Regions from separate parts of the Pseudomonas syringae pv. coryli str. NCPPB 4273 genome, predicted to be linked through region 1. Evidence: predicted binding sites of a transcription regulator. Region 1 holds the regulator's gene; each other region holds the start of a gene.
What was found. Region 1 encodes sigma-54, which starts transcription at its own class of promoters, with help from an activator protein. Its sites were predicted from a motif close to ANTGGCATNNANNTTGCTNT; they were not measured.
Positions count from the first base shown of each region.

Region 1 (8,001 bases):
CAGGAAGCTCCCCAGATACCAACCACGCTGAAAATCATCGCCAGAATCGGCAGCGAGATAAACCCGGCCCACAGACGCGGCGCAACGATGTACTTGAGCGGGTCGACACCGATCATTTCCAGGCTCGACAGCTGCTCGGTGGATTTCATGTTGCCGATCTCGGCGGTCAATGCAGAGCCTGCACGACCGGCGAACAGCAAGGCTGTCACCACAGGGCCGAGTTCACGCAGCAGGGTCAGGGCAACCATCTGGCCGACCGCCTGCTCCGAACCGTATTTGGTCAGGATGCTGAACCCCTGCAGCGCCAGCACCATGCCGATGAACATGCCGGACACCACGATGATGACCAGCGACATGACACCCACCGAATACAGCTGCCTGACCAGCAGTTGAAAACTGCTGCCCGCACCGCCGCGACCGAGCAAGGCATGCACCAGAAACAGACCGGAACGCCCCAGAACAGTAACAATATCGATGGCCGAGCGCCCCAGCAGGCGAACCCGGTCCATCAGTGACTTATTGCGCATCAGCGCTTCCCCAATAGATCTTCGCGAAAATCCGGCGCCGGATAGTGGAACGGTACAGGGCCGTCCGGCTCGCCGGTCATGAATTGACGAATACGTGGATTGTCCGAGGACATCAGTTCCTGAGGCGTACCCTGCCCCAGCACCTGCCCGTCGCCGACAACATATAGATAGTCGGCAATGCTCGCCGTCTCGCTGAGGTCATGGGACACCACGATACTGGTGATACCCAGCGCGTCGTTGAGCAGGCGGATCAGGCGCACCAGCACCCCCATCGCAATCGGGTCCTGCCCGACGAAGGGCTCGTCATACATGAGAATCTGCGGGTCGAGCGCGATTGCGCGCGCCAGCGCGACACGACGCTTCATGCCGCCCGACAATTCGTCCGGCATCAGTTCCACCGCGCCGCGCAGGCCTACGGCCTGAAGCTTGAGCAGAACGATGTCGCGGATCATTTCTTCCGGCAGCTCGGTGTGCACACGCAGGGGAAAGGCGACGTTTTCGAATACATCCAGATCGGTAAACAGCGCACCGCTCTGAAACAAAACGCCCATCTGCTTGCGGGCATCGAACAGATCACTGCGCGAAAGCTCCGGCAGATTCTGGCCGTTGACCCACACCTGCCCTTCGCTCGGGCGCAACTGGGCACCCATCAGGCGCAGCAGGGTTGTCTTGCCGCAGCCTGACGGCCCCATGATCCCGGTGACCTTGCCGCGCGGAATACGAATATCAACGTTATTGAAAATGCTGCGCGCACCGCGTTTGAAAGACACACCTTTCAACTCGACCGCATAGGCGTCATCAGGACTCATCTAAACTCCTTGCGATACAGCTTCCACCCCGAGCCGCCGGTTTTTTGAACACCGAGAGGCTGCCCAGGCGTGCCGAACAGGCCGCGAACTATATCACCGCAGCCACCCGCCCCCAAGAAGAGAACCGAGCGGTTCAGGTATTCGCTGAATTATTCTGTACCACAATGTTATGGCCACAGGCTTGAATACAGACCCGCAGGTGCGTAGGAAATTCGTTTAAAAACAACACAACGACGATCAGACGTGAGGGAATCGTTCATTACCGCTATAATCGCCGCCTTTCAGCAGGCTGACCCTCTCCAGACATGAACCAATCCAGTGACCTGATCCAATCGGCGCAACGCACCATTCGCCTTGAGATAGAAGCCATACAAGGCTTGCTTGAACGTCTTGACGGCGATTTCGTGCGCGCGTGCGAAATGATCCTCGCCAGCAAAGGGCGTGTGGTCGTGGTCGGCATGGGCAAGTCCGGACACATCGGCAACAAGATCGCTGCGACGCTGGCGAGCACCGGCACCACCTCGTTTTTCGTGCATCCGGCCGAAGCCAGCCACGGCGACATGGGCATGATCACCCGTGATGACATCATCCTGGCCCTGTCGAACTCCGGCAGCACCAACGAAATCGTCACCCTGCTGCCACTGATCAAACGTCTGGGCATAAAGATGATCAGCCTGACCGGCGACCCCGAGTCCATTCTGGCCAAGGCTGCCGACATCAACCTCAACGCGCATGTCGTGCATGAGGCCTGCCCGCTCAACCTGGCACCGACGTCCTCGACGACCGCCGCACTGGTCATGGGCGACGCCCTCGCCGTGGCGCTGCTCAACGCACGCGGCTTCACCGCCGAAGATTTCGCATTCTCCCATCCGGGCGGCGCATTGGGTCGCCGCCTGCTGCTCAAGGTCGAGAATGTGATGCACTCCGGCGAATCACTGCCTAGCGTGCAACGCGGCACCCTGCTGCGCGACGCGCTGCTTGAAATGACTCGTAAAGGTTTGGGTATGACCGCCATCGTCGAAGCTGACGGCACACTGGCCGGCATCTTCACCGACGGTGATTTGCGCCGGACCCTGGACCGCCCTGTCGATATCCGCCAGACCATCATCGATGAGGTCATGACGCTTCATGGCAAGACCGCCCATGCCGAGATGCTCGCCGCCGAGGCGCTGAAAATCATGGAGGACAACAAAATCAGTGCGCTTGTTGTCGTAGACCAGAACGACCGTCCGGTTGGCGCATTCAACCTGCAGGATCTCCTGCGCGCAGGCGTCATGTAATGGAAACCCAAATAATGACCCAGGATCTCAAGCAACGCGGCAAGGCCATCAAGCTGGCAGTCTTCGACGTCGATGGCGTACTGACCGATGGCCGCCTTTACTTCATGGAAGATGGCAGCGAGATAAAGACATTCAATACCCTCGACGGCCAAGGCATTAAAATGCTGATAGCCTCAGGCGTCACCACGGCGATCATCAGTGGCCGCAAGACCGCGATAGTCGAGCGCCGGGCAAAGAGCCTGGGCATTGAACACCTGTTCCAGGGACGTGAAGACAAGCTGGTAGTGCTGGACAAGTTGCTGGCAGAACTCGATCTGAGTTACGAACAGGTCGCCTATCTGGGTGATGATCTGCCAGACTTGCCCGTTATCAGACGCGTCGGTCTGGGCATGGCAGTGGCCAATGCTGCCGGCTTTGTACGCGAGCATGCACACGGGATAACCAGGGCGCGAGGCGGCGAAGGTGCAGCGCGCGAATTCTGCGAACTGATTCTGAGTGCGCAAGGCAACCTTGAAGCGGCTCACTCCGCCTATTTATAGAAGCCATTATGTTCACTAAAAAATTTCGCAAGTTCCTGCTTCTCGGGGTACTGGCGCTGCTGCTGGCAGCGGTCGGCTACTGGAACATCAGCCCGGAAAGCTTCATGGATCAGCCTGATGCGTCGATTGACGACACGGCGATCGACTACTATGCGGTCAATACTCGCAGCGTGCAGTATCTGCCAGATGGCACACTTCAGTACGACATGACCTCCGACAAGGTCGAGCATGTGAAGGCCACAGATGTGAGCCTGCTGACGACACCCAATCTGAACATGTACCGCGGCGGAGCATTTCCGTGGCACGTGCAAAGCAAACGAGGTGAAGTTTCGTCCGGGGGCGATCAGGTCGAGCTCATGGATTCCGTTCGTGTTGAGCGCACCGATGAAAAACAGCGTACGACCATTATTACCAGCAGTCGCATGACCGTATTTCCTCAGAAGGAATATGCGGAGACCGACCAAGACGTTAGAATCGACGGCGCGGGCGGTGTCACTACGGCCAAGGGAATGAAAGCGTATTTGAAAGACAGCAGGATGGACCTGCTGTCCAACGTAAGAGGACAGTATGAGGCTCGTTAAAACTCTTCCTTTATTGCTCGGCCTGGGCGCAGCACTGGGAAGCGCGAGCGCCTGGTCCCTGCCAACCGACCGAGATCAGCCTATCCACATCCAGTCTGACGATGCTCAGCTCGATGACAAGAAAGGCGTGGCGACTTACAAGGGCAATGTCATCATCACTCAGGGCTCGATGAAAATCACAGGCAACACCGTGACGATCACGCGAAACGCCCAGGGCGAAGTCGACATATTCACCTCCGTCGGCAACCTGGCCTACTACGAGCAGAAGCCTGCCGTGGACAAACCGATCGTGCAGGCCTATGCCGTCACCATCCAGTATTACGCCGGCCAGGACCGTATCGTCCTGATCGACAAGGCCAAGGTCATCAATGATGGCAACACCTCGGAAGGCGAGAAGATCGTCTACGACACGGTCAGACAGGTCGTCAGCGCCGGTCGGGCCAATGGCGCCAAGGTGACTACACCACGTCCGCGTATCGACATGGTCATCCAGCCGAAAAAGAAAACCGATCAACCTCAGAAGGCCCAGTAAATGGCGACGCTCAAAGCCCAGCATCTGGCTAAAAGCTACAAAAGCCGGCAGGTCGTGCGCGATGTGAGCATCTCCATCGACAGCGGCCAGATCGTCGGCCTGCTGGGCCCGAACGGCGCCGGCAAGACCACTTGCTTCTACATGATCGTGGGTCTGGTCCAGGCTGATCAGGGTCGTGTGCTGATTGACGATCTGGATGTCAGCCATCAACCCATGCACGGTCGCGCCCGCGCGGGTATCGGCTACCTGCCTCAGGAAGCCTCGATTTTCCGCAAGCTGTCGGTGTCCGACAATATCATGGCGATTCTCGAGACCCGCAAGGAGCTCGATGCCGGTGCGCGCCGCAAGGAACTGGAAAGCCTGCTGCAGGAGTTCCACATTACCCATATCCGCGACAACCTGGGCATGAGCCTGTCGGGTGGTGAACGTCGCCGCGTGGAAATCGCTCGGGCCCTGGCCACCGCGCCGAAATTCATCCTCCTGGATGAACCGTTCGCAGGTGTCGACCCTATTTCGGTAGGCGACATCAAGCAGATCATTCACCACCTCAAGGCCAAGGGTATCGGTGTACTGATCACTGACCACAATGTCCGGGAAACGCTGGATATCTGCGAAATGGCCTACATCGTCAACGATGGACAGCTGATTGCGGAAGGCGACTCCGAGACCATTCTGGCGAATCAGCTGGTGAAAGAGGTCTACCTCGGCCACGAGTTCCGCCTTTAATCGACTGCCCCTTTGCGCTTCGCAGCCGATTGATGCCTACGCAGTGTATTGACAAGATTTTATTTGTCATACCACTCTAGGCAAATGCACAGGTTTCAGGCATATAATTTGCTTAAGTTGGCGCCACGGCGCCTGTAGTAGATGGCGCATGCGCGCCGGCGAATAAGGTGTTTAGCCCCTGCCATGAAACCATCGCTAGTCTTGAGAATGGGCCAGCAGCTGACGATGACACCGCAGCTGCAACAGGCAATCCGTTTACTCCAGCTTTCCACTCTGGATCTCCAGCAGGAGATCCAGGAGGCGCTGGAGTCAAACCCTATGCTGGAGCGGCAGGAAGAAGGCGACGACTTCGACCACTCCGACCCGCTTGCCGACAACATCGAACAAAAGCCCAACCCCGACGTTCAGGAACCGACTTATCAGGAATCCGCGCCTACCGTGGACAACCTTGAAGAAGGCGAATGGAACGAACGCATTCCCAACGAGCTGCCCGTCGATACGGCCTGGGAAGACATCTACCAGACCAGCGCCAGCAGCCTGCCAAGCAACGATGATGACGAGTGGGACTTCACCACACGCACCTCTGTCGGCGAAAGCCTGCAAAGCCACCTGCTGTGGCAACTGAATGTTGCGCCGATGTCCGACAAGGACCGCCTGGTGGCAGTCACGCTGATCGACTGCATCAACAACCAGGGTTACCTCGACGAGACACTCGATGAGATTCTCGAGTCGTTCGACCCCGAGCTGGACATCGAGCTCGACGAGATCGAAGCGGTACTGCACCGCATCCAGCAGTTTGAACCTGCTGGCATCGGCGCACGCAACCTGAGCGAATGCCTGCTGCTGCAACTGCGCCAGCTACCGGCAAAAACGCCCTGGCTGACGGAAGCACAACGCCTGGTCAGCGACTACATCGATCTGCTCGGAAGCCGCGACTACGGCCAACTGATGCGGCGCATGAAACTCAAGGAAGACGAGCTGCGCCAGGTCATCGAGCTGGTGCAGAGCCTCAACCCGCGTCCCGGCTCACAGATCGAATCCACCGAAGCCGAATACGTCATTCCGGACGTGATCGTGCGCAAGGACAACGAACGCTGGCTGGTCGAACTCAATCAGGAGTCGGTGCCGCGCCTGCGCGTCAATCCGCAATACGCGGGCTTCGTGCGGCGCGCCGACACCAGTGCAGACAACACCTTCATGCGCAATCAGTTGCAGGAAGCACGCTGGTTCATCAAGAGCCTGCAAAGCCGCAACGAAACGCTGATGAAGGTCGCCACGCAGATCGTCGAACATCAGCGCGGTTTTCTCGAGTACGGCGACGAGGCCATGAAGCCGCTCGTGCTGCACGATATTGCCGAGGCAGTGGGCATGCACGAATCGACCATCTCGCGGGTGACCACGCAGAAATTCATGCACACCCCACGCGGCATTTACGAGCTGAAATACTTCTTCTCAAGTCATGTGAGCACCTCCGAAGGCGGTGAATGCTCGTCCACGGCAATTCGCGCAATCATCAAAAAACTGGTTGCGGCGGAAAATCAGAAAAAGCCGTTGAGTGATAGCAAGATCGCTGGTTTACTGGAGGCACAAGGCATTCAAGTAGCCCGTCGCACAGTCGCCAAGTACCGTGAGTCTCTCGGGATCGCCCCTTCCAGTGAGCGTAAGCGACTGATGTGATGCAGGCCGAGCCACAGCGTTCCAGTGGCAGGCGCCATGCCTGCCTCTTTATGCACTGGCAAAGGAGAAAGCTGTATGCAAGTCAACATCAGTGGACACCAACTGGAAGTGACCAAACCCCTTCGTGAATACGTTGAGCTCAAGCTCAAGAAGCTCGAAGGGCATTTTGACAAGATTACCAACGTGCAGGTCACGATGACGGTCGAAAAGCTCAAGCAGAAGATCGAAGCCACGTTGCACATCCATGGTGGAGAGGTCGTTGCCAATGCTGAACATGATGACATGTACGCTGCCATCGACCTGCTCACTGACAAGCTAGACCGACAATTGCTCAAGCATAAGGAAAAGCAGCAAAGCATCCTCAAAGGTGCGGCCGCTCGCTAACGCCCATTTAATGATCCGAATCGAAAATATCCTGACCCCCGGCCGCTCCCTCGTGAACGTGCCGGGTGGCAGCAAAAAGCGTGTACTCGAAGAAATTGCCAACCTGATCGGCCGTGAAGTGCCGGGCATGGTTTCGGACATGGTATTCGCAAGCCTCGTCGCCCGGGAAAAACTGGGCTCGACCGGTTTTGGCAACGGTATTGCCATCCCCCACTGCCGCCTCGCTGACTGCAGCGAGCCTGTCAGTGCAGTGATTCACCTCGCTACACCCGTGGATTTCGACGCCATTGATGGCGCGCCGGTTGACCTGCTGTTCGTACTGCTGGTCCCGCAAGCCGCTACCGATGAGCACCTGGAGCTGCTGCGCCAGATCGCCAGCATGCTCGACGACAAAGATGTGCGTAAGCGTCTGCGCAGCGCCCAAAGCGCTGAGGCGCTTTATCAGGTGGTGCTGGACGTGCAGAACGGAAACTGACCATGCGCATGATCATCGTCAGCGGTCGCTCCGGCTCAGGCAAGAGTACGGCGCTCGATGTACTGGAAGACAGCGGCTTTTACTGCGTCGATAACCTGCCGGCCGGCCTGTTGCCGGAGCTGGCCGAACGCGCGCTGATCAACACAGAACTCGCCGAACCCTTGCTGGCGGTTTCGATAGATGCCCGCAACCTGCCCAGCCATCTGACCCGTTTTCCGCAGATGCTGGATGAAGTACGTTCGCGCAATATTCAGTGCGACGTGCTGTACCTGGATGCAGACGAAGCCACCCTGCTCAAGCGCTTCTCGGAAACCCGGCGCCGCCACCCCCTGAGCACGGCAGATCGTTCGCTGGCCGAAGCGATACGCGACGAGACTGCACTGCTTGGCCCGATCATCGATCTGGCCGACCTGAAGATCAACACCACCCACCTGAACCTCTATCAGTTGCGCGACGCGCTCAAGCTTCGTC
Region 1 is NZ_AWQP01000073.1:84,058-92,058, reverse strand. It holds gene mlaE (lipid asymmetry maintenance ABC transporter permease subunit MlaE) at 1-527, opposite strand, end outside; gene P406_RS25495 (ATP-binding cassette domain-containing protein) at 527-1,336, opposite strand; gene P406_RS25490 (KpsF/GutQ family sugar-phosphate isomerase) at 1,642-2,616, shown strand; gene P406_RS25485 (KdsC family phosphatase) at 2,616-3,155, shown strand; gene lptC (LPS export ABC transporter periplasmic protein LptC) at 3,164-3,736, shown strand; gene lptA (lipopolysaccharide transport periplasmic protein LptA) at 3,723-4,268, shown strand; gene lptB (LPS export ABC transporter ATP-binding protein) at 4,269-4,994, shown strand; gene P406_RS25465 (RNA polymerase factor sigma-54) at 5,178-6,671, shown strand; gene hpf (ribosome hibernation-promoting factor, HPF/YfiA family) at 6,747-7,055, shown strand; gene ptsN (PTS IIA-like nitrogen regulatory protein PtsN) at 7,066-7,530, shown strand; gene rapZ (RNase adapter RapZ) at 7,533-8,001, shown strand, end outside.

Region 2 (8,001 bases), on a different contig from region 1:
GAAACCCAGATCGGTAATGCTGTCGCCAAAACCGAGCACCGGGCGTTCGCCATTGATCGCCTTGTCGCGCCGCAGCCACTCCTGGACCGCGTAACGCTTGGCCAGCCCTTCGGGCAGGAAAGCCAGATTGTTGCCGTTGCCATGGATATGCATGCCGTCGAGCAAGCCCCGCGCCTGCACTTCGGCCAGTACGTTGCCGAGGATGCTGTCATCGCTCTCGTTGTGCTTGGTCACCACGTAATGGAACAGCTGCGCCTCTTCGACCACCCAGCCGCGCAGTGAAAACCCCAGCTCCTGACCGATCGCCAGCGTCGTCGCCGACAGCTCATGCAGGCGCGACTGGTAGCTGGCCAGGGTGTGTTTCATCTGCTCGTTCCAGTCATGATCCAGCCGCCCCATGACATCGAGCATCACCCCGCCATGGGAGCAGATCGCGCCTGCGGTGAACGGCAGTTTGACCCGGCTGTAGGCCTCGACACTGCGCGCCGTCACCGGCACCACGTCGGAATGCGCCAGCAACCAGTGCGCGAACGACTTCTGCACATTGGTCATGTAGCCATTGGCATTACCAGAGATGTCCAGCGTTGCGACGTGCTTTTCAATGTCAGCCGGCGTTTTGCGCGCGGTCTGGAACAGGGTGTCGTCCAGATCGACGAAGATCAGCGGGCGGTCGTTACTCATCGCAGATGACCTCGGCGTTCAGTGCTTCGATCAACTCGGCAGGCACCGCCTGCCTTGGGGTTTCGGTACAGATCAGCACCCGATCGAACTGACCCGGCCGCACGTTGTAGAGGAAGTTGGGGATGCCCAGTCCATAGTTGTCGGAGAACGACAGTGCATGGTCGATGGCATGACCGAGTGCAATCGGTGAACGGCTGGTGGAACTGAAATGCACGTCGGCTCCGGCCTTCTCCAGACGCTCGGCGAGCAGGAACGGACGCCAGACGAATTCGCTGGTGCCAACCACCAGAATGCGTTCGCCCTTTTTGACGGTAATACCCGGTGCCAGCGTATCGGCTACCGACAGCACACCCATGCGCCCCCAGTCATTGGCAGTGACCAGCGGCCAGTCCCCCATGGCAACGGTGCCGACTTCCGGCATCTCCGGCAGCGGCGCACTTACGTCTTCATCAAAGGAGTACGAGCCTTGCAGCAGCGAGACCTGTTCTGCCACTGCGCCCATCGAGGTACTGACCGCGCCCGCCGACCAGTCGGTGAGCACGCAGGTCACCACCCGCTCGATCTTGCTCAAGCCGGCGTCGACCAACGCCTGATGCAGGTTGATGAAGGTCTTGCCCGTCGACGCCTCGTCATCGACCAGCACCAGCGAACGGGCACCGAGCATCATCTCGCGTAACGCCGGATCAACGGGCAGGTGGATCAGATGGGCGCTGGCGTGGCTGTGCTCTTCTTCAAAGCGGGCGAACAGCGCGCTGCCGGTCGGATGGCGCGTACTGACCATGTACAGGGCATCCGGGCGCGTTGCGCTGTAGGCACGGTGTACCCCGGCACCAAGGCCGACAGCCGTTTCGGCCATGCCGATGACCAGCACCGGGCCGGGCAGGTCTGCGGGGATCTTGTGCGCCAGGTCCTGAAAGCTTTTCAGCATCACGCTCGGGCGCGCAGGGATGTGGCGTCCCAACACTCGGGACACGAAGAGAAACGCGCGCTTGGGGTTACGCCGCTCGGCAAAGCCGAACAGTGAATCCGGAGCGATGGTCGACGAATCGACGCTGACATCGAGACGACCACGAAGCAGATCAGCACGAAGCTTTGTAGGGTTGGAAAAAGCTGCGCTGCTGTCCATCGATAAATTCCTGATTAGCGGGGCCGCAGCCCCTGACGCCTGCGGATCAGGCAGGCAACACCGGCTTCATTGGCGAGAGGCTTCAACGAGCCATAACGACGACTGAGCGGTGCGTGAGATTTCTGTGGTGGTGTACGACCTTTCCGGGCGGGCATGCGCAGCGTCGATGCGGCACGCCTGCAGAAAGGCCAGTAACAGTGAGGACTTCACGGCGAAGTTCATGTTTTGCCCGTCCGGTACGGTTGAGGTCACCATGCCAATCACCGCGCCCCCGTTGTCGAATAACGGGCTGCCACTGGACCCCGGCTGTATCGGTGCCGTGAACTGAAACAGGCTGGCATCGTTGTGCAGGCCGAACAGACCGGAGATCCCGCCCTGAGTCACCTGCAACCCGCCACCTGAAATGGACGCCAGTGGATAGCCCAAAACCGCTACGGTATCACCCGGCTCACAGCCCTGCCCGTCCCGGAATGTAACCGGAGACAACAGCGGTGCGCCCTGCACGCGCAGCAGCGCGATGTCGTTGCGACGGTCGATGACCACCGGCTCGGCCTTGTAACGGCCTTCCAGTGAAGTGATATAGAACACGCCCATGTCTTCGATGACATGCGCACAGGTCATGACGTGCGCCGGGCCGACCACGAACGCCGTGCCGGTCGCCGACTCATGCCGTGGCCCGCCACCCGAACCCGCAGACGGGCGGCGCGGATGACGGTCGTCCACGTCCAGACCGATCTTGCGCCCGAACGCCGACAGTCCATACGCCGAGCCTTCGCTCAGCGCGCGGAATTTCCATTGCTCATTGCGCTGGTAGAACTCGCCGATGATGATCGCCGCTTCGCCGTTATCGCGCAGGTCCAGGCGGTGCTCGATATCACCATCCACTTTGAGGTGCAGGCTGGCAATATCGCGGATCGGCCCCATGGCTGCGTAGACGTAAACCATCAGCAGCACGCGATCACTGCCCGTCGGGAGCCTGTCCAGCCTTAACGTGCAGCCAACATCCTGAGGGCCGCCGCTCCACTCCATCCAGCCCTGCTCCTGATGCAGCAGCGCCGGATCGCCCATCGGCTGGCGTTTGTCGTTGACCGCCAGCAAGGCGACCGCTGCGTACTCACCAAAAACCGAAGACTTACCGCTCTCCAGGTTCCAGGTGCAGTGGGCGTTAGCTAAAGCAGTGTTTGCACCTGGCGCAAGAAGCTTCATGCCCGATCCTCCCTGATAAGAGCGATTAGTGATAGCAAAAATCTATTATCACGATGAAACCGAGGCCCGTACAGCGACCGTGATGGCCTTGACACGGATATCTTCGAGCCAATGTGTTTCCGGTTCTTTCAAGCCGAGACGCCGTGCCGCGAAAATACCCGGCAGGTTGATGCCGGTTTCACGGGTGTAGCCAATGCCGCCTGAATAACGCGGGTTGATCTCCAGCAAGCGCGGCTTGCCATCCGCGTCGTCGCGGGTCTGTACATTGATCAGCCCGTCGCAGGCAAAATGCTCCGCCGCGCGGATTGCCAGTTTTACCGCTTCGCTGTCACGCTCGAAGGTCTGATTGAGCCCCACCTTGCGCCGCCCGACGAAGGCAACCGCCTTACCGTGCTCGCAGACCATGTCCACCGAACACTCACTGCCCGGCATATACGGCATGAGCAGCATGGCCGGCACGTCATCGGCCTGACGATAAGCATTAAGGTACGCCTGAAAGGTCGTCTCACGCGCATCGGGGTTGGCGAAACAACGAAAATCGTCAACGTCGGTCTTGAAGCGCCAAAAGCCGCGCCCGTAAATCCCGACCACCGGCTTGATGCACACCTCGCCAGACACCGCCAGCGCATCGTAAGCCGCCTGCAACTCCTCGGCATTGCTGACGGCAACCCCCGGAATACACGCCAGCCCCGCCGCCTCGGCCGCCGCCGTGAAACGACTCTTGTCATCGACGTCCATGAAGGTCTGCTGGGACGTTCCGCCGGTAACGAGGTCCAACCCTTCAGCGACAAAACGCGCACGCTGCGCTTCGTAAAAGCTGCCTATACGCCCGGCGACAATAATCTTGACGCCCAGCGAGCGAGCGGTGTGCAGCACCCAGTCGACACGCTCGTCGTTATCGACCGGCTCTTGCAGCGCCACATCGGCCTGCCCGGTGATTTCGGAGCGCTGCTGGCGATGCGAAGCGATGATCTGCACCGACGCAGGCAGCGCATCGCGCGCGCCCATGATCACTTCACGCTGGCTGGATTGCCCTTCAAGGAACCAAATCATGTCAATCTCCGGGAGACAACGCCGTCAGCAACGGCCTTGTCGAATTTTGTAATAACTGTTTTGCTTCGAAATGTTCGGATTAGGGCAAAGTCACGCAATTTTAAACAGAGGACGCTGGTATGAAGTGGCTGAGAAGGTCGATTTGGCTTGTGGTATTCGTTGCACTGGGGATCGGCGCATTAAGCCTCTACTACGTCCTGCCGCGCCATGATGTCGTGATGATCACCGGCGTGGAAGTCAAAAGAATGGACGCCGACGGCGTCATCAACGCCGAAAACCCGGCAGACGGCCCGACCCGCGACGTGTACTTCATCAATACCGAAGACCCGGACAGCAAGAAAGTCGTGGTCTACCGCAACGAAGACACCGGCTGGAGCTTCCCGTGGTACTTCAAATTCGACTCCGCCGACATCCAGGCCAAAGCCCAAGGCTACTCGCGTGATTCCCAGCAACTGGCGCTGATTCGTTATTACGGCTGGAGGATAACCATCCTGTCGATGTTTCCCAACGTGACAGAGGTTGAGGCGGTGACGAGTCGCGATCAGCCGTTTCCGATTTTTAACACGATCTTTTTTGTGGTGGTGGGATTGCTGGTGGTGATGGTTGTGGTTGGGGTGAGGAGGAGGTTTAAGGGGCGGGCGCGGGTTGATGGGGTGGTTAGGTAGAAGCCAATCCCTGACCTGAGCAGTCAGTTACTGCCTGGCCACGTGTCTTGAGCTGCGTGGCTAAGCTCATAGTTAACGGCTGCTTTCACTGCGACAGGCGCAATCTCATAGATTAAAGCCACACGCTTCGCGTTCTGGCCTTCAGCTAGATAATAATGATAGATCGTTGCTGTGTCGATTCCCGTTGTTGCCAACATCGGTTTGCCAAAATTCCTTGCCGGGTCCAAAACAACTGCCTTGCTTCGCGTTACCGGATACCAGCGCTTTGCCGACTCTTCACCTGCGTAATCAATGCCCTCGTACAGAGAGGGCGTAATGACCTGCTTGAACGCATATTGCCGCTTCACCAGATCCAGCAGAGCCTCATCACCCGTTTCATCCAGGACGGTCGCGAAAATATCCCGACCGTCGGTTTGAAAGCGCCTGCACGTAAACGGGTAGAGCTGACCGAACATTTCTCTGGCTTGTAACGAGGCGCTGCGGATCGCTTGCAAGCTGACGCCGTGCTGGCGAAATGCGTGAACAAAACGAATTTCCAGCAGGTCGTGGAAGCCGAGCAGCTTGTCGTCCAGAAATGCGACCTCTGGCGTCCAGAGGCCGGGGTGATCGACGCCTGCCGCGCTATAGCCAAACATTCATCTGCGAATGTCCTTTGCCGGAATGCCAGTGTATGAGGACGCTTCTGCTGGTGTGTATAGGCCCACACCGAGGAGGCGACTGGGTAATGCGGTGGTGTTCATAGCCCCTCTCTTCTTATGTGTGGAGTAATCAGGTGGGTAATTCTGGGCTTGATTCGGATATCTATCAACGGACGTTTTGATAACCGAAGCGGATCAGGAAGTGACCTAATGCAAAAGCTGAAATGTCCTACGATGCCATTGCATAACACCAAGCAATCGAATCAAAGCGCCCCCAACGAAGCACATCCGCCGGGGGCGTTATCGTTTCAACAGGTGAGTCTGATCTGGGTTTGTAGTGGATTCAGCTCTTGTTGAACAGCTCGAGCAAACCTCCTGCTTTCAGTACAGCCTTGGTGGGCGGACGTGCTTCGACTCGAGCATCGAAACCTTTTAAACCGGGCCTCTTTTCCAGCGAAATGCCGCAATTGAAAGACCAGCGCTCTACCGCGAACAAGTAAGTTTCGGCAACACCTAAGTCATTCCTCAACAGGTAGTTGCTGATCATCCGCCAGGATTGTTTACTGCTGGGCGGGGCCTGTTCCCCAAGCCTGATTTGGAGCGTGAGCGGCGGTCCTAGACGATTTGGCGAGTTGCACGCCGACATTCTAGGCATTTCGGTAGAGATGCCTCTTACGCTTAAGGAGATTGAAGAGAGAGGTATCGTTGTTCGAACGGTTCTGGAGACGTTGCCACCTTTTTCAGGGAACATCTGGTCTGAATTGGGGTGGAGTTATTGCCGCAGATTGACGCGATTGACAAGATTCTGTATCAGCCGAAGCTAGAGCATAAACAGAACTAAAAAATAGCAATATAATGAAAACCCTGATAAAACACCAGGGTTTTCTTGCATCGAATTACACTTACTCCAAGCCAGCCTGTTTTTTTAAAAGTTGCTTTTACTTAGTTTGCCCTACACAGAACTGGCGCATTACCCTGAACAGCCAAGCATCCACCACCCAAAGCCCATGTGGTAGAACCCGCGTTGAGTGTAGGTGTGAGCACATAAGTAGAGGCAGCAGGGATACCACCCTGAGGGACAACCGTAATAGCGCCGTTGGCGACTGCTACGCTAGCCACGTAAGTAGTTGCCGTGGTACCGGGAATGTCATTGGTACCTAAGTTGCAGCCTTGAGGCGTCCCCAGTTGCTGTATGCAAAGAGCAACAGCCGTTTTATAGGTATCTGCAACAGATGTGACTTCTGTAAATCGAGCACGCATCGTGTAGTTCTGATATGCTGGCAACGCAACGGCAGCCAAGATACCTACAATCGCAACAACGATCATAAGTTCAATAAGTGTAAAGCCTTTTTGTGATTTCATCGCGTACTTCTCCGAGGCGTCAATTTTAGGTGCCTTGCCTAGACCCAAGCACACACCATGCCAATGTGACTCGATCGTAATTCGTGGTTGAAGCAAGCTTTCATGTACTTAGAACACGCTGAAACCAGCAGAAACTGACAATTTTCGTCACATCCCTCGCTCCCATTTGGCAGCATCGCCCGACTGCGCTATAACCCACTCATTGTCTGTGTCTGGTGGTTTTATGACTGATGCTGTCCTCACTGGCCTGGCCAAGCAATTGGTCCTTGCCGAACTACTTACTGAACCTGTCGCGCAGCAAGCGTACCAACAGGCGCGTCGTGACAAGATTTCGTTGGTCAGCTATCTGGTTCAAAACAAGCTAGTCAAAAGCCTGACTCTGGCAGAAATGGCTTCCGATCAGTTCGGCGTGCCGTTCATGGATCTCGCCAGCCTCGACAAGGAAAGCCAGCCTAAAGGTTTGGTCAGTGAAAAGCTGGTTCGCCAGCATCACGCGCTGCCCCTCTGGCGGCGCGGCAACAAGCTGTTCATAGCGATATCAGACCCGACCAACCATCAGGCGGTGACAGATATTCAGTTCAGCACAGGCCTGAACACCGAAGCGATTCTGGTCGAAGATGACAAGCTGACCATAGCGATAGATCGATTTTTTGACAGCGATAGCGGTTTGGGCAATCTGGAGGATGTCGATCTAGGCCTGGATATCGAACCGGCGGATGGCAAAGAAACCACGCTAGCTACACAGAATGACGCTGACGATGCCCCGGTGGTGCGCTTCGTCAACAAGATGCTTATGGATGCCATCCGATTAGGATCATCCGACTTGCACTTCGAACCCTATGAAAAGATTTTTCGTGTGCGCTTGCGTACTGACGGCATCCTGCATGAAGTAGCCAGACCTCCCATTCACTTGGCCAATCGTATTGCCGCGCGTTTGAAAGTCATGGCAAGTTTGGATATTTCGGAACGGCGGAAGCCACAGGATGGACGCGTCAAGTTACGGGTGTCCAAAACAAAAGCCATAGATTTTCGTATGAATACCTTACCCACGTTGTGGGGCGAGAAGATCGTAATGCGGATACTCGACCCGACAAGCGCACAGATGGGCATCGATGCTTTGGGCTACGAGCCAGAACAAAAGGCGTTGTATCTGGAAGCGTTGAAACAGCCGCAAGGTATGATTCTTGTGACCGGCCCGACAGGCTCCGGCAAGACAGTGTCCCTGTATACCGGCCTGAATATTCTTAATACCGTGGATATCAACATTTCC
Region 2 is NZ_AWQP01000005.1:106,326-114,326, reverse strand. It holds gene P406_RS04630 (HAD family hydrolase) at 1-681, opposite strand, end outside; gene P406_RS04625 (phosphoribosyltransferase domain-containing protein) at 674-1,807, opposite strand; gene P406_RS04620 (trypsin-like peptidase domain-containing protein) at 1,874-3,013, opposite strand; gene P406_RS04615 (ATP-grasp domain-containing protein) at 3,062-4,066, opposite strand; gene P406_RS04610 (DUF1523 family protein) at 4,186-4,731, shown strand; gene P406_RS04605 (hypothetical protein) at 4,755-5,366, opposite strand; gene P406_RS29685 (glutathione S-transferase family protein) at 5,713-5,916, opposite strand; gene P406_RS27140 (winged helix-turn-helix transcriptional regulator) at 5,972-6,193, shown strand; gene P406_RS27135 (pilin) at 6,312-6,731, opposite strand; gene pilB (type IV-A pilus assembly ATPase PilB) at 6,955-8,001, shown strand, end outside.
Region 2: a site for sigma-54 is predicted at 6,777-6,796, ahead of P406_RS27135 (pilin). Genes of this name have one in related genera too.

Region 3 (8,001 bases), on a different contig from region 1:
CCCTGGAACCGGGGTTCTGCGGATTTCGATCGTCGATCAGCACGTGCAGGCGCCAGCTGTTGGTGCCGTCTTTCACGAAATACTGTTTCAGCTCATGGGTGTTGCCCTGACTGTCAAAGATCTGGTTACCGAACATCCTGCTGTAAGTGTTCAGATCTGCGGGATTGAAGTCCGGAACCGGCCGATGCATGACCGTATCGCCCGGGTCGAGCAGACTGGCCCCGGCGTCGTTCAACGGCAACGAAACAGCTCCGCCATTCAGGGAGCCATTCGCCGCCCAGGCGCCATTGATCTGCGCGGCAGGCACCCAACCCTGCAAGGCAAACTCGGTGTCTGAAACTTTGCGCAGATGCTGATCATTGCCGCTGTACGACAGGGAACCGTCAGGCTTCAGCTCGAGGCTTACCTGCAGCGGCGCTACGCTGTCGGGATCCACCGGATTGCGCCCGTCCACCAGTACATACATCGACCACTGATTGGCCTCGGTCTTGACGAAATACTGCTTGAGCTCATGATTGGCTGCGGGCACCGGAGTGATGCCCACATCCTGGATGGTCCGGGTGGCAACCCGTGTGTAGGTCGCGGGGTCGTCCGGGTCAAAGGTCGGCAAGCGAGCAAGCGAAGGCAGCGAGGCATCCAGATTGATAGTTTCAGCCACCGTGGTCGTGGCCCTGGCACCGACGTTGGACGTATCGATCTGCAAGTCCGTGCGGATGCCACTGGCAATCTCGCCCTTGTCGTTTGCGGCGTAACCCTGCAAGCGCCCGCCATCGCTGTCGACGACAAAGTTCGCAGCGTCCTTCAAAAAGGCGCCAGCCCGCGTATAGGCCAGTGAACCCTGATCACTGACCACGAAAAAACCGTTGCCCTGAATACGCATATCCAGCGCATTGCCGGAACTGATCACCGTTTCACCCTGATTGAAATTCTGCTGCACCGAAGCAAGTCGTACGCCATCCCCGACGGCGTGCTGCCCGGCCCCCAACTGTGCGGACGCATATAAAGCAGAAAACTGCGCACGAGACGACTTGAACCCCAGGGTGCCGACGTTGGCAATATTGTTACCCGCTACTTCCAGTCGTTTATTGGCAGCATGAATACCGCTGATCGCTGTATTGAATGACATGAGAACTCCCTTGCCGTAAAGGCAATTCATAGAGGAGTTTTATTCTCACATCATCGTGCGTAGGAAGTTTCCAAGTAGGATGCGGGAGTCATCCGTAACTTTCAGTACTAAAAAAAACATAACAAAATACTTTGCAGACACCCATAAAAAAGCCCCTTTTTACAGGGGCTCTTTCAACACGTATCAAACAACGCGTGTTACGTCATCTGAATAGTGGTCTGCATGATAGTGCTTTGGGTGGAAATGGTCTTGGCGTTAGCCTGATAGTTGCTCTGCGCCTTGATCAGGTTAACCAGTTCCATGGTCAGGTCGACGTTGGATTCTTCCAGCGCCTGACCGGTGATGTAACCCAAGGTACCCGACTGTGGAGCGCCGCTCACCGGTACGCCGGAAGCGAACGTTTCACGCCAGTTGGTGCCGCCGGCCTGCGCCAGACCCTGCACGTTGGCAAAGCTGGTCAGCGAAGTCTGACCGATCACCTGCGACTTGCCGTTGGTATAAGTGGCGAACAGGTTGCCGCTGGAGTCAACGTTCATGCCGCTCAGCTGGCCAGTGGCGTAGCCATTCTGATCCTGCTTGAGCAGACCGGATACCGAAGCGGTCTGGGTAGTGGTCGACATGTCCAGCTTGATCGAAGCTGCGCCCGTCGCGCCGTTGGCTGCCCAGGTGGCTGTTGTGCCAGTACCGACCTGCACACCAGGTACCCAGTTGCTCACGGCGAATGTACCGTCAGCGTTGAACTTGATGTTGGCGCTGCCAGTAGGAACGGCGCCGCCGGCGGTGGTTACCAGGTTGCCCGAAGAATCGAATGTCAGGTCATTCTTGTCCGGCGCGGTGGACGTCGGATCGGAAATGCTGCGCCCGTCCATCAGGGAATACATCGACCAGGTGTTGGTGCCGGTCTTGACGAAATACTGATCCAGGGTGTGAGCATTACCCTGAGTGTCGTAAGTCGGGGTGCTGTATTTGACGTTGTAGCTATTGGTATCGGTCGCATCGAACGTCGCAACGGTCGGCAACGCAGTCGTCGAGTTCAGGTTGGCGGAGTTGGTGATCGTGGTCGTCGCCTTGGGGTCCAGGTTGGACGCGTTCACACGCAGATCGCTGAGCGCGCCGGTCACCACAGCGCCATTGGCGTCAACGTTGTAACCCTGCAGCTTCATGTTGCTGCTATTGACGACGTAGCCTTCCTTGTCGGTGTGGAATGCACCGGCACGGGTATACAGCTTCTCGCCGTTATTGCTCATCATGAAGAACCCGTCGCCATTGATGGCAAGGTCCAGACTGTTGGCTGTTCCGGTGGTCAGGCTGCCCTGGGAGAACTGCTGGGAAACCGCAGCGGTTGTCACGCCACTGCCGACGCTGGTATTGCCTGAAGTACCGCGAATCGACTGAGCATATTGATCAGCGAACTCGGCACGTGACGATTTGAAACCGGTTGTCGCGACGTTGGCAATGTTGTTGCCGGTAACGTCGAGACTTTTGTTTGCAGCATAGAGCCCACTAAGGCCGATATTGAAAGACATGTTTCACTCCTGCGCCGTAGCGGCTCTACAATCCGATAGTTTGAACTTTGGACAGGGCAACACTGCCGCTGGCCAGGTTAAGCGTTGTTTCTGCGCCATTGACACCCAGCGTGACACTGTTGACCGTGGCGGGCAGGTAAGTTGAAAACTGTGTGTTCTTGCCTTCGACCGAGCCTTCAGCCTTGAAGCTGTAAGTGCCCGATGGCAGCTGGGTACCGCTTGAGTCCGTACCGTCCCAGGCAAAGCTGGTAGTACCGGCTTTTTGCGTGCCCAGGTCGACACTGTCGACCAGATTCGATTGCGCGTCGTACACCTTGACAGTCGTTAGCGAGCTCTCGCTCGGCACCACGATCGAACCGGTCAGGCCTTTGGTGGTATCGACCGAAGTACTGCTCGCATCAATGATCACCGAGCGGCCGACCAGTGAAGAGGCCTGCAAGGCCTGCGACGACTTGTAGCTGCTGGCGATCGTGTCCACCGTCGACGTCAGGTTCTGCATGCTTTCAAGGCTGCTGAACTGCGCCAGTTGCGCCACGAACTGCGTATTGTCCTGCGGGTCCAGAGGGTTCTGGTTCTTCATCTGCGTGACCAGCAGTTGCAGGAACGAATCCTTGCCCAACGTGCCGGTAGAGTCCGTCTTGGTCGGTGTCGGGTTCTGCAGCGTATTCAGAAACGTCGATGAGACGCTGGTTGCTGAGGTGTTATCAACGGCCATAACTTTCGCCTTCTATCACTGACCGAGGGTCAGAACCTTCTGCATCATGGATTTAGCGGTGTTCATGATTTCTGCATTGGTCTGGAAAGACCGGCTGGCAGAAATCATGTCGGCCATTTCTTCCACGACATTGACGTTGGGGTAATAGACATACCCGTCCTTGTCAGCGGAAGGATGATTGGGCTCGTAACGTGCTTCCAGGTTCGAGCTGTCTTCGATGATGCCGTTGACCTGAACGCCCTGCCCGGCTTCACCCTGGTCCTGGAACAGCGAACCACCTGTGGACTGCTGGCCCTGCATCACGGTGGCGAACACCGGGTGACGGGCGCGATAGGTCTGGTCCATGCTCGAAGACACGGTCTCGGCGTTGGCGATGTTACTGGCCGTGGTGTTCAGACGCGTGGTCTGGGCACTCATGGCGCTACCGGCAATGTTGAACACATTGGCTAGTGACATGAATTATTCTCCGCGAAGGGCTGCAACCAGCCCCTTGAACTTGCTGTTGAGCAATGTGAAGCTGGCCTGGAAGCCCATGGCGTTCTCGGTGTAGCTGGCCTGCTCGACCTGGGAATCAACGGTGTTCTGGTCCAGCGAAGGCTGCGACGGCGTGCGATACATCAGCGTCCCGTCGTCATTGCCCATGCCCTCGGCTTCGATATGGCGGCTGTTGGTCTTGTTCAGCGCGAAGTGACCGTTCTGGACCTTGTCGTTTTCGGCAGCCAGCACCGAAGAGAAGTCCAGATCGCGAGCCTTGAAATTCGGGGTGTCGGCGTTGGAGATGTTGTTGGCCAACACCTCTGCACGCTGAGCCCGGAAGTTCAGAGCCTTTTCATGTATGCCTAGCGCTTTATCGAAGCTGATGCTCATTTCGGGAAACCTTTGCCGGTTGACCTGATTCTGTTGTTACTGACAAAGCAATCGGCGTGCCATGTTGTAAAAGCCAATGTTTGCAGGGTCTGCAGGCGACGGCGAGGCGGCAATGCCAGAAAAGCGGCAAGGCATTTCCGCTGTGGAGGGGTAAAGCGGCAAGGTGGGTGCCGTTTTTTTGCCAGTACCGGATTGCCGCCTCGCAATGGCGGCCCTTAATCATTGCCTCAATCAGACACCCAATAAAAAAGAGACCCGAAGGTCCCTTTGACGATTGATCAGAGACCCAGCTCACTCAACCCCGGGTGATCATCCGGTCGGCGCCCCAGCGGCCAATGGTATTTGCGCTCGGACTCGGCGATCGGCGAATCGTTGATGCAGGCAAAGCGCCGTTGCATGAGGCCGTTTGCTGCGAACTCCCAGTTTTCATTGCCATACGAACGGAACCAGTTGCCGGAGTCGTCATGCCATTCATAGGCATAACGCACGGCGATGCGGTTATCCGTGAATGCCCAGAGCTCCTTGATCAGCCGGTAGTCCAGTTCCTTGCGCCACTTGCGTTCCAGAAAGGCCTGAGCCTCTGCGCGGCCATTGATGAACTCGCTGCGGTTACGCCAGTAGGTGTCTTCGGTGTAGGCCAGCGCGACTTTCGCCGCATCGCGCGAATTCCAGCCATCCTCGGCGCCACGGACTTTCTGGACTGCAGTCTCCAGGGTGAAGGGTGGCAATGGCGGTCTTCCTTTATCACTCATCTCGGCGTCCTCAGAACGGTTTGTAGGGCAGGAATTTTCCATCGAGGGTGATCACGGCTCGCTCGCCCCCTTCCGGATCGTCGACTTTCTTGATGTCGAGCTTGAAGTTGATTGCGCTGATGATGCCGTCGCCGAACTGCTCGTGCACCAATGCTTTCAGCGTTGTGCCGTAGACCTGAACCATTTCGTGGAAGCGATAGATGGTCGGATCACTGGAGACGTCTTCGACATTGCCGCGCAAAGGGATGGTTTGCAGTTCGGCGACCGCGTCCCGGTCCAGCCCGAGACGCTCGGCGACTACCTCGGCCACCGCTTCCGGCAGAGGGTGCTGACCAAGCAACGCAGCGGTGACATACACCACGCTCAACCCCGTACCTTCTGCGAGCCCCGCCCAGGTCAGGTTCTTTGCAGTCTTGGCCTGCAACACACGTTCAGTCAGATGCTGGCGCGGCGCTCTGGAAATATTGCTGTGCGGCATAGGTAAGCCTCCGGAATGAATTCACGTCAATCACAGCATCGACGACTATCACCATAAGATCCAAGACTGATTTATGATCATCACCATAATCCTGACTTATGGTGATGCTGTGCTGTTACGCCATATACGTTATTTGCTGGCAGTCGCCGACCATGGCAATTTCACCCGTGCAGCCGAGGCCCTGCATGTCTCGCAACCGGCGTTGTCGCAGCAGATCAGGCAACTGGAAAGCAGTCTGGGCGTGCAGCTGTTCGACCGCACCCGCCGCAGTGTCGTGCCGACCGATGCCGGCCGCGTGTATCTGGACCACGCGCGTCGCTGCCTGCTTGAGCTGGAGGCCGGGAAGCGTGCGCTCGACGATGTCAGCGATCTGTCACGCGGACAATTGCGCCTCGGCGTCACGCCCACCTTCAGTGAATACCTGATAGCACCGCTGATCGACCGCTTCAGTGCGCTGTATCCGGGAGTGGCAATCATCCTCACGGAGCTGCCTCTGGAGCAGATTACCGAGGCATTGATCAGTGACGCGCTCGATCTGGCCATCGGCTTTGCCGGCAGTCATGCTGTCGAGATAGACAGCCAGCCTCTGTTCGATGAACAACTGTGCCTGGTCATGGCCAAGCCTGGGCCCGAAAAGCAGGCCGCATTGACACTTGAGGACCTGCAAACACTTCGCTTTGCCTTGCTCGCCCCCGGATTCGCCACTCGCCAGTTGCTGGATGCCTGGTGCCAGATGCACAACTTCAAGCCGACGGTCGGCCTTGAGGCGAACTCGATTGCCATTTTGCTCAAGGTCGTCGCCCAGGGTCGCATGGCGACCATTCTTCCCGATGCCATCGTTCGCGAGCAGCCTGGATTGCGCGAAGTTCAGACCATCCCTGCCCTGCCTGGGCGGACGGTTGCGCTGCTGCGGCGTAAAAACGGCTACCAGAGCGCTGCCGCCAACGCTTTTGCAAAACTGGTGAGCGGCAGCAGTACGCAAACATGAAACCGATGGGCAGACGATCAGAGCTGTTTTCGGCCGCGCACAAAAAAAGAGACCCGAAGGTCTCTTTTTTCATGACAGGCAACTGACAGATCGTCACTTGGCCTTATAGATGATCCCGGGGCTGCACTGAACCATCTGGTAGTGATCCGGCAAACCATTGAGCGCTTCGGAAGCCCCCAGAAACAGGTAGCCGCCTGGCTTGAGCGTGCCGTGGATACGCAGCAGGATGTCTTTCTTCACTTCGGCCGAGAAGTAGATCAATACGTTACGGCAGAAAACGATGTCGAACTTGCCCAGCGAGGCGTAGCTGTCGAGCAGGTTGAACGAGCGGAATTCCACGCGACTCTTGATCGGCGCCTTGACCACCCAGCGGCCCGGGCTTTTTACGTCAAAAAAGCGCTGCAGACGATCCGGCGACAGGCCGCGGCCGATGGCCAGACTGTCGTATTCGCCGGTCTTGCAGTTATTGAGCATCAAGCCCGACAGATCGGTTGCGACGATCTGTACGCCCGATTTGAGCTGCCCCTGATTGGCTCGCTCGAACTCATCGATGGACATCGACAGCGAATACGGTTCCTGACCCGACGAACAGGCGGCCGACCAGATGCGCAGTCGCTGACCAGGGCTGGCCTTGATCTGCTCGGGCAGCACCTTGTTCTTCAGTACTTCGAACGGATAGGTATCGCGAAACCACAAGGTTTCGTTGGTGGTCATCGCATCGACCACCTGCTCGCGCAAACCACTGCGCGGCTGGGTCTGAATGCGCTGGACCAACTCGCCAAGCGACTTGATGCTTTGCTGCTCCATCAATTTGTTGAGGCGGCTGGACACCAGGTACTGCTTGTTTTCCCCAAGCAGGATGCCACAGGCTTTTTCCAGAAATACCCGGAACTGATCAAAATCCAAATTACCCGTAGACAAAGTGCCGCCTCTCAAATCATGTGAATCACCGGGGACGACGCCCCCGGCTGGTTATTCTGCTGCCTTGATCCGCGCAACGACCCTGGCCGCCAGATCATCAGGCCGGAATTTCGCGAGAAAATCATCCGCGCCGACTTTCTTGACCATCGCCTGGTTGAATACCCCTGACAGCGAGGTATGCAAAGTGATGTGCATCTTCTGCATGCGTGGATCATTACGTATTGCTGCGGTAAGGGTATAGCCATCCATCTCCGGCATTTCAATGTCGGAGATCATCATCAGGAACTCTTCTTCAGGTTTTTTGCCTTCTGCGACCATCTTGAGCAGGTAATCCAGCGCCTGACGACCATCGTTGAGCGCTACGACTTCCACCCCGACGGTTTCCAGGCAGCGACTCACCTGCTTGCGGGCCACCGAAGAGTCGTCGACCGTCAGCACGCGCAGGGAGACAGCCTTGTGCTGAACCTCGGCGTCAATGACACCGACCGAGATCTCTTCGGACACTGGCGCGACTTCGGCGAGAATTTTCTCGACGTCGATGATTTCCACCAGCTGGTTATCAACCCGGGTAACGGCGGTCAGGTAATGATCGCGTCCGGTGCCCTTGGGTGGTGGATGAATCTCTTCC
Region 3 is NZ_AWQP01000059.1:17,434-25,434, reverse strand. It holds gene P406_RS21795 (flagellar hook protein FlgE) at 1-1,126, opposite strand, end outside; gene flgE (flagellar hook protein FlgE) at 1,324-2,652, opposite strand; gene flgD (flagellar hook assembly protein FlgD) at 2,678-3,367, opposite strand; gene flgC (flagellar basal body rod protein FlgC) at 3,383-3,823, opposite strand; gene flgB (flagellar basal body rod protein FlgB) at 3,827-4,234, opposite strand; gene P406_RS21770 (nuclear transport factor 2 family protein) at 4,513-4,986, opposite strand; gene cynS (cyanase) at 4,997-5,464, opposite strand; gene cynR (transcriptional regulator CynR) at 5,538-6,452, shown strand; gene cheR (protein-glutamate O-methyltransferase CheR) at 6,546-7,373, opposite strand; gene P406_RS21750 (chemotaxis protein CheV) at 7,425-8,001, opposite strand, start outside.
Region 3: a site for sigma-54 is predicted at 4,279-4,298, ahead of flgB (flagellar basal body rod protein FlgB). Genes of this name have one in related genera too.